4 regions of the Shewanella sp. 10N.286.45.A1 genome follow, and region 1 is predicted to be linked to each of the others. Evidence: predicted binding sites of a transcription regulator. Region 1 holds the regulator's gene; each other region holds the start of a gene.
The links. Region 1 encodes sigma-54, which starts transcription at its own class of promoters, with help from an activator protein. Its sites were predicted from a motif close to GTTGGCACGNNNNTNGNNT; they were not measured.
Positions count from the first base shown of each region.

Region 1 (3,351 bases):
CCATGCGGGATTGCGATACCGTTGCCTATACCTGTGCTACCCATTTTTTCGCGAGCTAAAAGGCTCTCGAATATCTCTTGTGAAGATAGAGTAGGGTACTGGACAGCGGCAATGTCGCTGATTAATTCCAGTACTTTTTTCTTACTGCCCGGAGTGGCACAGGTGGTGCACTCCGGCTGCAGGATGGTACATAGTTCCATCGTTAGTGTTTGGTCAGCTTCTCTTTGTGTTTAATAACCTGACGATCTAATTTATCGATCAGGGAGTCGATTGCGGCATACATGTCCGCATTTTCCGAAGTGGCAAAAACTTCCCCTTTTTTAAGGTGGATTCTTGCCTCGGCAATCTGCTGCATTTTTTCTACGTTCAAAATGACGTGGACATTATTGATCTGATCGAAATGACGTTCAAGCTTTGTAAACTTTTCTTCTACATAGCCACGCAGCGATGCAGTGATCTCGATGTGATGTCCAGTAAGGTTAATTTGCATAGAAAATTCCTCCAAGTGCCTAATTTTGAGTTATAAACTCTTACGTTGGTTTGAGGGCGGGATCAGCATTGCTTCACGGTATTTCGCGATAGTACGACGAGCAACTTTAATCCCTTGTTCTGCCAAAAGTTGCGCCATTTTGCTATCGCTTAATGGTTTCTTTTGGTTTTCAGCAGCGACTAACTTCTTAATAAACGCTCTAATAGCTGTAGATGAGCACTCTCCACCGTCGTCGGTTCCGACATGACTAGAGAAGAAATACTTTAATTCGAAAATACCTCTTGGGGTATGCATATACTTTTGAGTGGTAACCCTTGAGATGGTGGACTCATGCATCTCAACAGCTTCTGCAATATCGTTTAATACCATTGGCTTCATGGCTTCATCACCATATTCAAAGAAGCCTTGTTGGAATTTAACGATGCAGTTACTGACCTTTAATAAGGTTTCATTACGACTTTCTAAACTTTTGATAAACCACTTAGCTTCCTGCAAATGACCGCGGATAAACTGGCCATCGGCTTGGCTTTTAGTGCTGCGGGCCATTGATGCGTAATGTTGATTAACATTAATTTTAGGCATGTAATCTGGGTTTAGCTCAACCACCCAGCGGCCTTTCTTTTTGGCCACAGAGACATCGGGAATAACGTATTCATCTTTGCTGCGGGTGACTGCCAGCCCTGGTCTTGGGTTGAGAGTTTGGATCAAGCTAATGGCTTCACGTAGCTCATCTTCTTTAAGCTTAGTTTTACGCATTAACTGTCTAAAATCGCGCCCTGCAATCAAATCTAAATAGTCTTTGATGAGTAGGCGAGCATTATCAATATGTGGCGTAGTCGTCGCATATTGAGCCAGTTGGATTAAGAGACATTCGCTTAAGTCGCGAGCGGCTACACCTATAGGGTCGAAATGCTGTACGCGTTTGAGCACGGCTTCAACTTCATCAATTTCTATCTCTGGATCGCCCATCGCCTCAAGAATGTCTTCACAGTTTTGAGTGAGGTAACCACGTTCGTCAATAGCATCAATAATTGCGGTGGCGATAGCCAGGTCGTTATCAGAAAATGGTGTTAAGTTCTTTTGCCACTCAAGGTGCTCATACAAGCCTTCGCTGGTTTCTCCTTGGAATGGCATATCGTCATCACGCATCCCGCCGGAACTTGCATTTGATGAGACGGTATAAACTTCATCCCAGGTGGTATCCATCGGCAGTTCATCTGGCATTGAGTCTTGAGTTAATGCATCAGAGGTTTCTACTGCGGCGCTATCTTGCTGGGGATCGACTTCGGCGCTGGCGCTGTAATCGTTATCGCTATCTGATTCTGAGTAGTTATCGGATTCGCTGGTGGTGCGATCTTCGTTGCTGACAGGTTCGCCGTCAGATTGCTCTTCATCTAATTCTAGTAGGGGATTAGACTCTAATGCTTGCTGGATCTCTTGCTGCAGCTCTAAAGAGGACAGTTGCAGTAAGCGGATTGCCTGCTGTAACTGTGGAGTCATGGTTAGCTGCTGACCCATTTTGAGCTGAAGTGACGCTTTCATCTTACCGCTATTCCCTACACTGTAATTAAACGTTGAAGCTCGTTAATTTGGCGAAGAGAGCGTAAAGGCCCAACACTATGATTATATTAGTATACTTAACTAGTGTCGCGCTTTAAACGCTCATGTTGTTGATTAACTATAGCCTGAATTGTTCACCTAAGTACACTGCTCTAACCTGCTGGTTGTCTAAGATTTCGGCAGGCGTGCCTTCTGCAATGAGATTTCCGTGACTTACGATATATGCATGTTCACATACGTCTAATGTTTCACGAACGTTGTGGTCAGTAATAAGCACACCTAGGCCGCGACTTTTTAGCTGTTCAATGATTTTTTTAATGTCGATGACCGAAATAGGATCGACACCTGCAAAAGGTTCATCAAGCAAAATAAATTTTGGGTTGGCTGCTAGCGCTCGTGCAATTTCAACTCGGCGACGTTCACCACCAGATAGTGCCATACCTTGGCTATCTCGTATGTGAGTAATATGAAACTCTTCAAGTAAACTTTCTAGCTGCGCTTCACGCTGCTCATTATCAATATCGCTGCGAGTCTGCAGTACTGCCATGATGTTGTCACGGACCGAAAGTTTTCTAAAAATACTCGCTTCTTGGGGCAGGTAGCCAATACCTTTTCGAGCCCTAAGGTGCATCGGATCTAAGGTTAAGTCATCTTCATCAATAAAGATCTGCCCCTTGTCGCTCTGTACTAACCCCACAACCATATAGAAAGTTGTAGTTTTACCTGCTCCATTTGGACCTAATAGACCGACAATTTGCCCTGTTTTTACCGTTAAACTCACGTCTTGAACAACAGCTCGATTTTTATAACTCTTAGCTAAGTTGCGTGCGGTTAGCGTTTTTTGGATCATTGCTGCTCCTGCTTTTCTATCGGTTCCGCTGGGGTTTCAGGAGTCTCTTCTTGGTAGGCTTCAGGCTGAATGATAGTAATCACTCGGTCATTGCCTTGGCCGGTGCTTTCTGCAATAAGTTGCTGTAAACCAATATTGTACTTAATGCGGTTACCTGTGACCTGGCTACCCTCTTGCTCGAGTGTAGCATCACCTAGCAAGGTTAAGGTTCTGGTCGCGAGTTCGTAACGGATCTCTTTGGCGCTTGCCGTTGCGGGGCGACCATCTTCCATGACTTGGGTGTATGTTGCTGGCTTACCCGTAGCGACTAGGGTTTTCCCTGAGTTCGCTTCTTTAGAGAAAACCCGCAATTCATCAGCTTTCATTTTAATTGAGCCTTGAGTCACCTCTACAGGGCCAAAAAAGATAACCTGATTGTTTTTGATATCAGCTTCTTGGCTTGCAGCGGCAA
Region 1 is NZ_JBFRMK010000044.1:8,141-11,491, forward strand. Features, by position in the region: gene ptsN (PTS IIA-like nitrogen regulatory protein PtsN) at 1-200, opposite strand, end outside; gene hpf (ribosome hibernation promoting factor) at 203-490, opposite strand; gene AB4238_RS03935 (RNA polymerase factor sigma-54) at 521-2,032, opposite strand; gene lptB (LPS export ABC transporter ATP-binding protein) at 2,169-2,900, opposite strand; gene lptA (lipopolysaccharide transport periplasmic protein LptA) at 2,897-3,351, opposite strand, start outside.

Region 2 (3,351 bases), on a different contig from region 1:
TATCAGAATCGTAAACGTCTGACAGATATTAATAGTAGCGGCGAGTTTAGCCTCTGCTAAAACGAATTGAACAAGGATTGAGGTGAACTATGTCATTTAACATTGCTTTGAGCGGTATATCGTCTGCGCAAAAAGATCTAAATACAACGGCAAACAATATCGCTAACGTAAACACTACTGGCTTTAAAGAATCTCGTGCTGAATTTGCCGATGTTTACGCCAGCTCTATTTTCGCCAATAGTAAAACAACCGTTGGTGGTGGTGTGGCAACCAGCCAAGTGGCGCAGCAGTTCCATCAAGGTAGTTTACAGTTTACCAATAACTCGCTTGATATGGCGATTAACGGTGGTGGCTTCTTTGTGACCTCTTCTGAAGTCGGTTCTCAAGACCACTCATTTACCCGTGCAGGCGCATTCAAGTTTGACTCGAACAATTATATGGTCGACTCAGCAGGTAATTTCCTACAAACCTTCCCGGTTGATAAAGATGGCAACTCAACCTCTGTCAGTTTGACAACGACTCAACCAGTACAAATTCCTGATACTGCAGGTAGTCCGGTTAAAACGGATAATATTGGTTTGCAGATGAACCTTAATGCGGGCGATAAAACCTTTGACCCAGCTAATTTCGATCCCGATGACCCAGATACATTCAATAACTCAACATCAGTAACCATGTACGACTCGCTTGGTGAGCCGCATGTGATGACGACTTACTTTGTTCGCCCTCCTAATGCTGCGCATACTGGTGAGAGTAACTGGGTTGCGTTCTACGCTGTTGACGGTAAAAAAGTTAATGTTGACCCTGCAGCCGGAACCTATGATGTTGATACGAGCGGTGATGGTTTGGTCGATGGCACCAAAAATGCTGAAACTGCTGGTGGTTGGAAAGGTGCTGCAGTTTCATTTAATGATACGGGTGCATACACTGGCAGTAACCCAGCGACAATTCAAACTGAGCAGCTAGGGGTAGGCGGCGCCAATGTTCTAGGTCCTGGCGCTGATGGTTCGCAAACCTTGACCTTGAACTTTAATAACCCGACGCAATATGCCTCACCTTTTGAAGTCACTGAATTGACCCAAGATGGTACTACCGTCGGGCGATTAACTAACGTTGAAGTGGGCGCTGATGGCCTGATTAACGCCAGTTACAGTAACGGTTCTACCGTGCCATTAGCGCGCGTAGCATTGGTTCGTTTTGCTAATGAGCAGGGGTTATCACAAGCAGGTAACACCTCATGGAAAGCGAGCCTTGATTCGGGTCCTGCATTAGCAGGTGAAGCTAACAGTGGTACCTTTGGTAGTATTCGTTCATCGGCACTTGAACAATCAAACGTGGACTTAACCACTGAACTTGTTGATTTGATCTCGGCGCAACGTAACTTCCAAGCTAACTCTCGTACACTGGAAGTCAATAATACGTTGCAACAAACGGTATTGCAGATCCGTTAATTTATCAAACCTCTAGCCGCTTTAGCGGCGGTAGAGTAAAACACGTTGCCGCAGCGGCAACGTGTTTCCTCTCTCTTCTCATCGTTCACTGCTCTATTCGTAAACCCTTCTTTCTATACTTAATTTGTAAATCCAATTTCTGGCACGATGCTTGCTAATTAATACGTTAGACGGAAGTTTGACGGAGCATTACGTGGACAAGTTACTCTATGTCGCTATGAGCGGCGCAAAGCAGAATATGAATTCGTTGGCCATTAGCGCCAACAATTTGGCAAACGCAAATACTGATGGATTTAAAGCTGATCTCGCACAAGCGCGTTCAATGCAAGCCTTCGGTGAAGGATTGCCAACACGTGTATTTGCTATGACAGAGAGCCCGTCAGCTGACTTTACCAATGGTCCGATAAAGACCACGGGTCGAGATTTAGATATTGCCGTAAAGGGCGATGGTTGGATTGCAGTGCAAGCCGATGATGGCGGCGAAGCTTATACCCGTTCAGGTAGCTTGAGTTTCGATACTACAGGCGTATTGCGTAACGATAAAGGTACCCCATTAATGGGTGACAATGGACCTATTGTGTTGCCGCTTCCAATCGAAAAAATTGAAATATCTCAAGATGGCATTATCTCTGTTCGTCCAACAGGGGCAACCGCTGAGGTAATTGAAGAGGTTGGCCGTATTAAATTGGTCAACCCAGGTAATGAAAACTTAATGCGCGGCAAAGATGGACTGTTTCGTCAAATGTCGGGTGAACCCGCACCAGCTGACCTTTCCGTTGGTCTACTGAGTGGGGCCGTTGAAGGCAGTAACGTTAATGCTGTACACGAGATGGTATCGATGATTGACATACAACGTCAGTTTGAGATGCAAGTCAAAATGATGAAAACAGCTGAAGAAACAGATAAAGCATCTGCTTCATTAATGCGCATTAGCTAGGAGATAGAATATGCATCCCGCTTTATGGATAAGTAAGACTGGTTTAGACGCTCAGCAGACTGATATTTCTGTTATTTCAAATAATGTGGCTAACGCCAGCACTGTTGGCTTTAAAAAGAGCCGTGCAGTATTTGAAGATCTCCTCTATCAAAACGTTAACCAAGCGGGTGGGGTGAGTGCATCAAATACCAAGCTGCCAAACGGTTTGAATATTGGCGCGGGTACTCAAGTGGTTGCAACGCAAAAAGTCTTTACTCAAGGCAACATGCTAACCACTGACAATTCGCTTGATTTGATGGTTGAAGGTCCAGGCTTTTTTGAAGTGCAAATGCCAGATGGCACCGCTGCATATACTCGTACTGGTCAGTTTAGCCTTGATGATACCGGCCAAATTGTGACCCCAGGTTCTGGCTACGTAGTGCAACCAGCCATCACGATTCCAGATGATGCCACCAGTATTACTGTGTCTGCAGAGGGTGAGGTGTCAGTTAAAACACCGGGTAATGCTGAAAACCAAGTGGTTGGACAGTTAGCGATGTCAGACTTTATTAACCCAGCAGGTCTAGATCCAATGGGGCAAAACCTCTATATGGAAACGGGCGCAAGTGGCACGCCTATACAAGGCACTGCATCACTTGACGGCATGGGCGCAATTCGCCAAGGGGCACTTGAAACCTCGAATGTAAATGTTACCGAAGAGCTGGTTAACTTGATTGAAAGCCAACGCATTTACGAGATGAATTCAAAGGTTATTTCAGCAGTCGATCAGATGCTGTCGTATGTGAATCAGAATTTATAGCATTAGTGCAGTATTCGCATTTTTTCACAGGTTTTGGCATTCGATTTGCCCGTAATATTAAGAGACTATTTATGAATCGTTATTGGATTTTACTCGTTATTGCTGCGCTTTCAGGTTGTAGTTCAACCAATGAGAAGCCAATTGCAGACGATCCTTATTACGCG
Region 2 is NZ_JBFRMK010000126.1:14,654-18,004, reverse strand. Features, by position in the region: gene flgD (flagellar hook assembly protein FlgD) at 1-14, shown strand, start outside; gene flgE (flagellar hook protein FlgE) at 90-1,451, shown strand; gene flgF (flagellar basal-body rod protein FlgF) at 1,645-2,388, shown strand; gene flgG (flagellar basal-body rod protein FlgG) at 2,399-3,187, shown strand; gene flgH (flagellar basal body L-ring protein FlgH) at 3,259-3,351, shown strand, end outside.
Region 2: the regulator sigma-54 is predicted to act here: its motif matches at 1,590-1,608, upstream of flgF (flagellar basal-body rod protein FlgF).

Region 3 (3,351 bases), on a different contig from region 1:
GCTACCCGCACCTGCTTGTCTTGCTACCCAGCGCCAAGACTGTTGGGATATTTTGTCCAACTCTTGGCAACGATGATGCATATCGGCGCGCATCATTAGCCCTTGTTTACGGGTATAGCCGTGCACCATTACCCATTGTTGATGGTTTGCATATCCCTGCAGTAATGCTGGGTGGCGTACGCCACGCTCTTCAACACTACCCCAATGCAATGTACACACATCGGCATAGCCACGAGACAGCAGATCTAAGCCTAAACGAGAGCCTGTAGAGCTATAGCTGATCAGTTCACTCTTACCAACTTGCGACATCATGCGCGCAACGAGCATGGATAACAGTGGATCATCACTGCCTGTAATGTGCATCCGGTCGGAGAGCATACCACTATGGCAAGAATCCATCACCCAGCGGTCAATCAATATTTTAGGGAACAACCATTTACCGGTGATTTTGGTCGCAGGTAAAATACGGTCATTAGCCATCGAGTAAACTTTTTTCTCATTCAGATCTAAATACTCAGATACCTGTCTGGCACTCATGTAAATAAGTTCTGTAGGCTCAGTCATTTTGAATCCTTGTGGCAAAAAATCGTCTTAGCTTGTTGACGTGAATGACTAAATTGCATCGAATTCAATATTCTCAGCACCGTTATAAACCAAGAAATGACGACCTTTAGCTCGTGCAATCATAGTGATCCCGAGCTTTTGCGCGAGTTCTAGCCCCATTTGGGTTGCGCCGCTACGGGAAAGTAGCACTGGAATGCCCATTTTAGCGACTTTAATTACCATCTCAGAAGTGAGTCTCCCTGTGGTGTAAAACAGCTTGTTGTGGCCAAAATCTTGATTCAACCACATCTCCCCAGCTAGTGTGTCAACGGCATTATGGCGACCCACATCTTCAACGAAGCCTTTGATTTGATCACCTTGGCATAAACCGCAACCATGCACAGCTCCGGCATTTTTATAAGTTTCGTTATAGGCACTGATGTTTTTAAGTAGGCTATAGATCATGCTTTGTTTGATTTGAGGTGTCGGCAGATTTATTTCATCGAGACCTGCCATAAAGCCACCATAAACCGTGCCTTGACCGCAGCCTGAGGTGACGGTTTTTTCTGATAGTTTTTCATCTAAATCATCAGTCTTTTCACTGGTTAAAATCGCAGCTGAGTTAACATCCCAATCGACTATTACTGATTCAAGCTGACTTAAGTCAGATATAAAGCCTTGATTTTTAAGATAACCTAATGATAAAGCTTCGGCCCTAGCCCCTAAGGTCATTAACGTTACGATTGGGCGCCAGTTTAAATAAACAGTTAATGGGCGCTCACAAGCAATAAATTTGTCGACCTGTTCGCCTTTTTCATTGACGGCTTTGACCGCAATAGTTAGCGGTACTTCGGTGTCGGTTTTGATTAAAGTTGGGTTGCTCTTGTTTGCTGTCATAAGACCCGTCATCAGTTAAGGAATTTTAGTTACCGTTATTGGTAAGCAATATCTGTACCTAATTTTAGGGGGATATAAGTTAGCTACAGATCACACTTATGGGGTTGGTGTCGCCCATTTATGTCCTATTGTTGATTGCGTTCTGGACAAAATGTCCTAATCTTTGGTGGGAATAGTTGATCTAGTTCAAATTATTATATTGTTATTGTGTGGCACACATATTGCTTCACTAGAGGAGTATCTATTTAGTTGGACTGCCAACCAGGCAGCCATCTCAGGCAAGACGGAGACTGAATGCAACATACCGAAAGCCAATGGCCAATGTACGTTTCTCTTAAAAAAATTGAGAAGCAAGTCGGAAGATGGACCTCAGTACAGTGGGAAGTTGACCAAATGCTTCCTGCAACCCACGCCGCACCAGAAGGTGCAAAACTTGTCTTGCTTGAGCTGCATAAAGACGAGCGCGGTAGCTACCGTATCAATATCGACATGGATAACGCCATGTTATACATCGTTTGTGACGAAAACCTTGAAGGTGATTGGATCCCTGCAGCTATCTCAGCCGACCAAAATGTCGCTGCGGGTTGCCTAGAGGGTGACACCCCAGTGCTTAATATTCCAATGCCACAAGCTATCGCTTGCTGGATTGAAGCCTTTATTACTCGTCACGGTGAAGTTGAAATTAGAGCTCATCGTCGCCAGAAACATGTGAATCGCCGTAAAAATGAAGGTCCAAGCACTAACCATTTTGCAGGTAACTCATGAGTGGCTTACTGTCGCGCTGGAATCTGCGTCGACAAAAAGTAGAGCAGGAAGCTGAAGCAGAAATAGAAACCCCTGTTACTGTTGAAACACAGGTCGAAGCAGACGAGGCCGTAAAACAGCCAGCTTCAGCAGAAAATACGACTGCTGAAGTTGTTGAATCTGATGAGGCGCAGCTGCTTACTGCAGAGGATTTACCTGATCCGGAAAAAATTGAAGTCGGCGGCAGCTTTGCCAGCTTCATGGGGGCCAATGTTGACCCGGCGGCAAAATCTGCGGCGTTAAAAGCCCTCTGGAAGCAGCCACATTATAGCGAAATCGACGGTTTGCTCGAATACGCACTCGATTACAGTAATCAGCCTAAATTATCTGCGGAAGTGTCGGCTGAACTCGCAAAGAAAGTATTCCGCCATGTTGTTAAAGAAAAAGACGATGAGGAGGAGAACGAAGAAGCTTTGGCACTCGAGTCAGATGAGATGACCAGTACCGAAGAAACTGTTCAAGTTGAAGCTGTTAGCGATACCGAAATGGTATCGGACATTTTGGACGGGGATGATGAGCAACTGTCCCAAAATGAACCAGAACACCATGACGACACTAATAACAAAGTTGTTTAACGTCACTCTAGAGTGTTTTTAATTCCACAAATTTGGTATGTGAATTGCTGTACTTAAGGTAAAGCTGGCGCATTAATTTAGCGCATTATAATAAACAGCGACTCTACGTACAGAAACAGCCAAAGAACTGTTCAGGAACGCAATGTGAGCAATCGTGAAACGCAAGTTGGACTCAAAGAAGTTCGACAACAGGTCCTTGCTGGAACGCAGGTTATCCAAAACCTAATTCCACCGACCGTAAGCTACACCACCGAGGGCAATGTGCTCGTGATCGGGCCAGAAGATTTGGCTCGCTTAGCAGCCGACAAATTGTCCCATATGGGCAAGTGTGCCATTTTGGCTAACGAAGCCATCACTAGCCAAGATGAAGCTCATCTTGAGAAGGTGATGAATGCGGCTGAAGATGTTGAGAGCTTTTACAACAAGCTTATTGAAATCAAAGGCTTTCTCGGCCAGTTCCAGGTTAAAGTCGAAAATGAAGACAGTAATGCTGATTTAAGTGTTGTGGCGATTCGTAAGGCACACTTTGATC
Region 3 is NZ_JBFRMK010000073.1:50,563-53,913, reverse strand. Features, by position in the region: gene AB4238_RS06245 (substrate-binding domain-containing protein) at 1-564, opposite strand, end outside; gene AB4238_RS06240 (formate dehydrogenase accessory sulfurtransferase FdhD) at 613-1,440, opposite strand; gene AB4238_RS06235 (DUF3305 domain-containing protein) at 1,735-2,205, shown strand; gene AB4238_RS06230 (DUF3306 domain-containing protein) at 2,202-2,819, shown strand; gene AB4238_RS06225 (4Fe-4S binding protein) at 2,964-3,351, shown strand, end outside.
Region 3: the regulator sigma-54 is predicted to act here: its motif matches at 1,484-1,502, upstream of AB4238_RS06240 (formate dehydrogenase accessory sulfurtransferase FdhD).

Region 4 (3,351 bases), on a different contig from region 1:
CGTTTTACAACAATGCAAAACACTGCCGACTAATCGTAAGGCTCAAAAATCTCATGCACTATGCCTGATGGATCTTTAAAGGCTGCATATCGGCCCCAGTCATTTGCATTGGGTGTTTGATGAATAAATTCCACATTGTGACACTTTAGCTCTGTGATTTTTTCATCAAGATTTTTTACGCTAAAAACCAGTGTCGAACTGGCATTGTAACCGTGTTCATATTGACTGGCTGGTAACGTTCCTTGAAACATCAATACACTGTGGTTTCCTGCGAGCAACTTAAGGCAAGAGTCAGTTTCAGATATCAACTCAAGTCCTAATATGTCTAGGTAAAAGGTTTTAGATAGCTGCAGGTTTTGCACGATGAGTAGTGTTGCAGGGTTATCCATATAAGCTAGTTCTCGTATTTAGAGCCGAATAAAATGAGTTTGATTAATGGTGTATCCCGCTGCCATAGAACGGTTTGGCACAGGTATTACATTGTAGTTTCACCGGAAATGGTTGGATCCCCATTAAAGTCAGTACACATAGGCCTAATGGGTATGACAGTAGGTTGGGGATAAATGAAAACGTTATACTTACATCCTCTGAGTTACAGTGTTTACACTTACAAAACAGCTGATTTTCGTGTTTTCTGCTATACATACTTATCCCTAGTCGTCTTTAATTCCGTTGTTAATTGAGTTATAACACGCACCGTGTCACTTAAAAATATTAGCGTTATCGGCAGTTGTAAAATTTTCTTTGATAGTTTTTCTAACAAAATCAATGGCTTTAGGTTGTTGCAGCATGACCCTGTATCAAATGCTACTGCTATAACGCCCCTCAAAATCGTGCCCCAAAAAAGCGGTTAGCGGTTCAACTTATCAGCATGAGTCTATCTGAAATATGTTTGAATGTTGTATTAGGTTAAAAAATATCAAATAGACCTTAATGTGCCTGTTCGTTTTTTTGAACGATTAATTGTAAGGTAGATTCTTTTACCCGACGCTGTAAGCATCAGCGAAAAAGCGCCGCTGTGATCTCTTTTTACATAAATTAAACCTTTACAATATCCCTGACTGCTGTAAAGTACGCCTTGCTCTGGCATTCAGAGTTATTAGTGAACCATCAAGTAAAAGTAAGCCTCTGATTACTGCGTTATCGTTGTTATCCATAGTGTTTCCCTTAGCTTCATCGTCACATTTAATAATTCAAGCTCTCAGCACATCGCAATTTCGCGATAGATTTATTAATTTTTAATTATATAAGGGACACAAAATGTCTAATTCAACTACTGGTATCGTAAAATGGTTTAACGAAGACAAAGGTTTTGGCTTCATCACTCAAGACAATGGCGGCGCTGACGTATTCGTACATTTCCGTGCAATCGCTTCAGACGGTTTCAAAACTCTTGCTGAAGGCCAAAAAGTTTCTTTCGACCTAGAACAAGGCCAAAAAGGCCCACAAGCAGCTAACGTAGTTGCTATCTAAGTTGAAAGTCGACTCAAACAGTCTAAAGACTAATTGAGTCACTTGAGATAATTAAGCTAGGTTAACCTTGTTTGATTATTTGAAAAGCGAGCCGAAAGGTTCGCTTTTTGCGTTTTAGCGCAGTCTGATATTATTGTTCTTCCTTCTTCTTCTTCTTGTCATAAAGACTCTTACTGGGTATTGTCTTTAAGACACTACGGCTGTCTATTTGACCGTTGTTGTTTATGTTATAAAGACACTACTCTGATGTCTGTTTTTTATACATACCTAGCACTTTCAAGCGATTAGATATCTGGCACGGTTAGTGCAATTACTCAACTTAGAAATTAAAAATTTATTTAGTCTTTTAGGTAGTAGCTAATGACAATTCATGTAAAAAACAATATCCACTGGGTCGGCCAACGCGATTGGGAAGTACAAGACTTCCATGGTACAGAATACAAAATGACCCGTGGTACCAGTTATAACAGTTACCTCATCCGTGAGCAGAAGACGGTATTAATCGATACAGTTGACCATAGATTTAGCCACCAGTTTATTCAAAACCTAGAGATGGAAATTGATCTTAATAGTATCGATTTCATTGTGATAAACCATGCCGAAGAAGATCACTCTGGTGCGTTAACGGCCTTGATGCAGAAAATACCAGGCACGCCAATCTACTGTACTGAAGCAGCAGTAGACTCTATTGTCGGTCATCACCATCACCCAGAGTGGAACTTCAAGATCGTTAAAACTGGTGACAGTGTCGATATTGGTAATGGTAAACAACTTATCTTTATTGAAGCGCCAATGCTGCACTGGCCTGATAGCATGATGACCTACATGACCGAAGATGCTGTGCTGTTTAGTAATGACGCCTTTGGTCAGCATTACTGCGATGAGCATCTGTTTAATGATGAGGTTGATCAGAATGAGCTTAAAGAGCAGTGTCTGCGTTATTACGCTAATATTCTTACCCCTTTTAGCAGTCTCGTTACCGCCAAAATTCATGAAGTGTTGAGCTTTAACGTGCCTGTGGACATGATTGCAACAGCTCACGGTATTGTTTGGCGTGACAACCCGACCCAGATTATTCATCAGTACCTTGAGTGGGCTGACAGCTACCAAGAAGACAAGATCACTATCTTCTATGATTCAATGTCGAATAACACCCGTATGATGGCAGATGCTATTGCCCAAGGTATTCATGATGTTGACCCAGGTGTCGCCGTAAAAGTGTTTAATGTTTCTAAACACGATAAGAATGAAATCTTATCGCACACTTTCCGCTCTAAAGGTGTGCTTGTCGGTTCATCAACCATGAATAATGTCATGATGCCAAAAATAGCTGGCATGTTAGAAGAGATCACAGGTCTTAGGTTTAGAGGTAAAAAAGCAGCGGCATTTGGCAGTTATGGCTGGAATGGCGGCGCGGTCGATCGGATCAACACTCGCTTAATGGATGCTGGCTTTCAAACTGCATTGGGCCTAAAAACCAAATGGCGACCTGATGGCAAAGCGATGCGTGAATGTCGTGAACATGGCCGTCAAATTGCAAAACAGTGGGCACTGCAACCTCTAACTACCGTTGCTAGTCTTGCTAATGCAACGTTAAACACTGAGCCTAAATCTGCTGCTCAAACAGCTAAGCCTGTATCAGAAAATGCTGAAGAGGTGGCGCTTACTGAGCACAGTGCTGATTGCCAATGCATGATCTGCACTGTATGTAATTGGGTTTATGATCCCGCTAAAGGTGAACCAAGCCAAGAGATTGAAGCTGGAACTACTTGGGCTGACGTACCTGAATACTTTCTCTGCCCTGAGTGCAACTTGGGTAAAGATGTGTTTGTTGAGCATAACGGCTAGAGACGTATTATACCGATTGGTATTAAGAGG
Region 4 is NZ_JBFRMK010000074.1:39,825-43,175, forward strand. Features, by position in the region: gene AB4238_RS06460 (VOC family protein) at 30-389, opposite strand; gene AB4238_RS06465 (cold-shock protein) at 1,261-1,473, shown strand; gene norV (anaerobic nitric oxide reductase flavorubredoxin) at 1,834-3,321, shown strand.
Region 4: the regulator sigma-54 is predicted to act here: its motif matches at 1,765-1,783, upstream of norV (anaerobic nitric oxide reductase flavorubredoxin).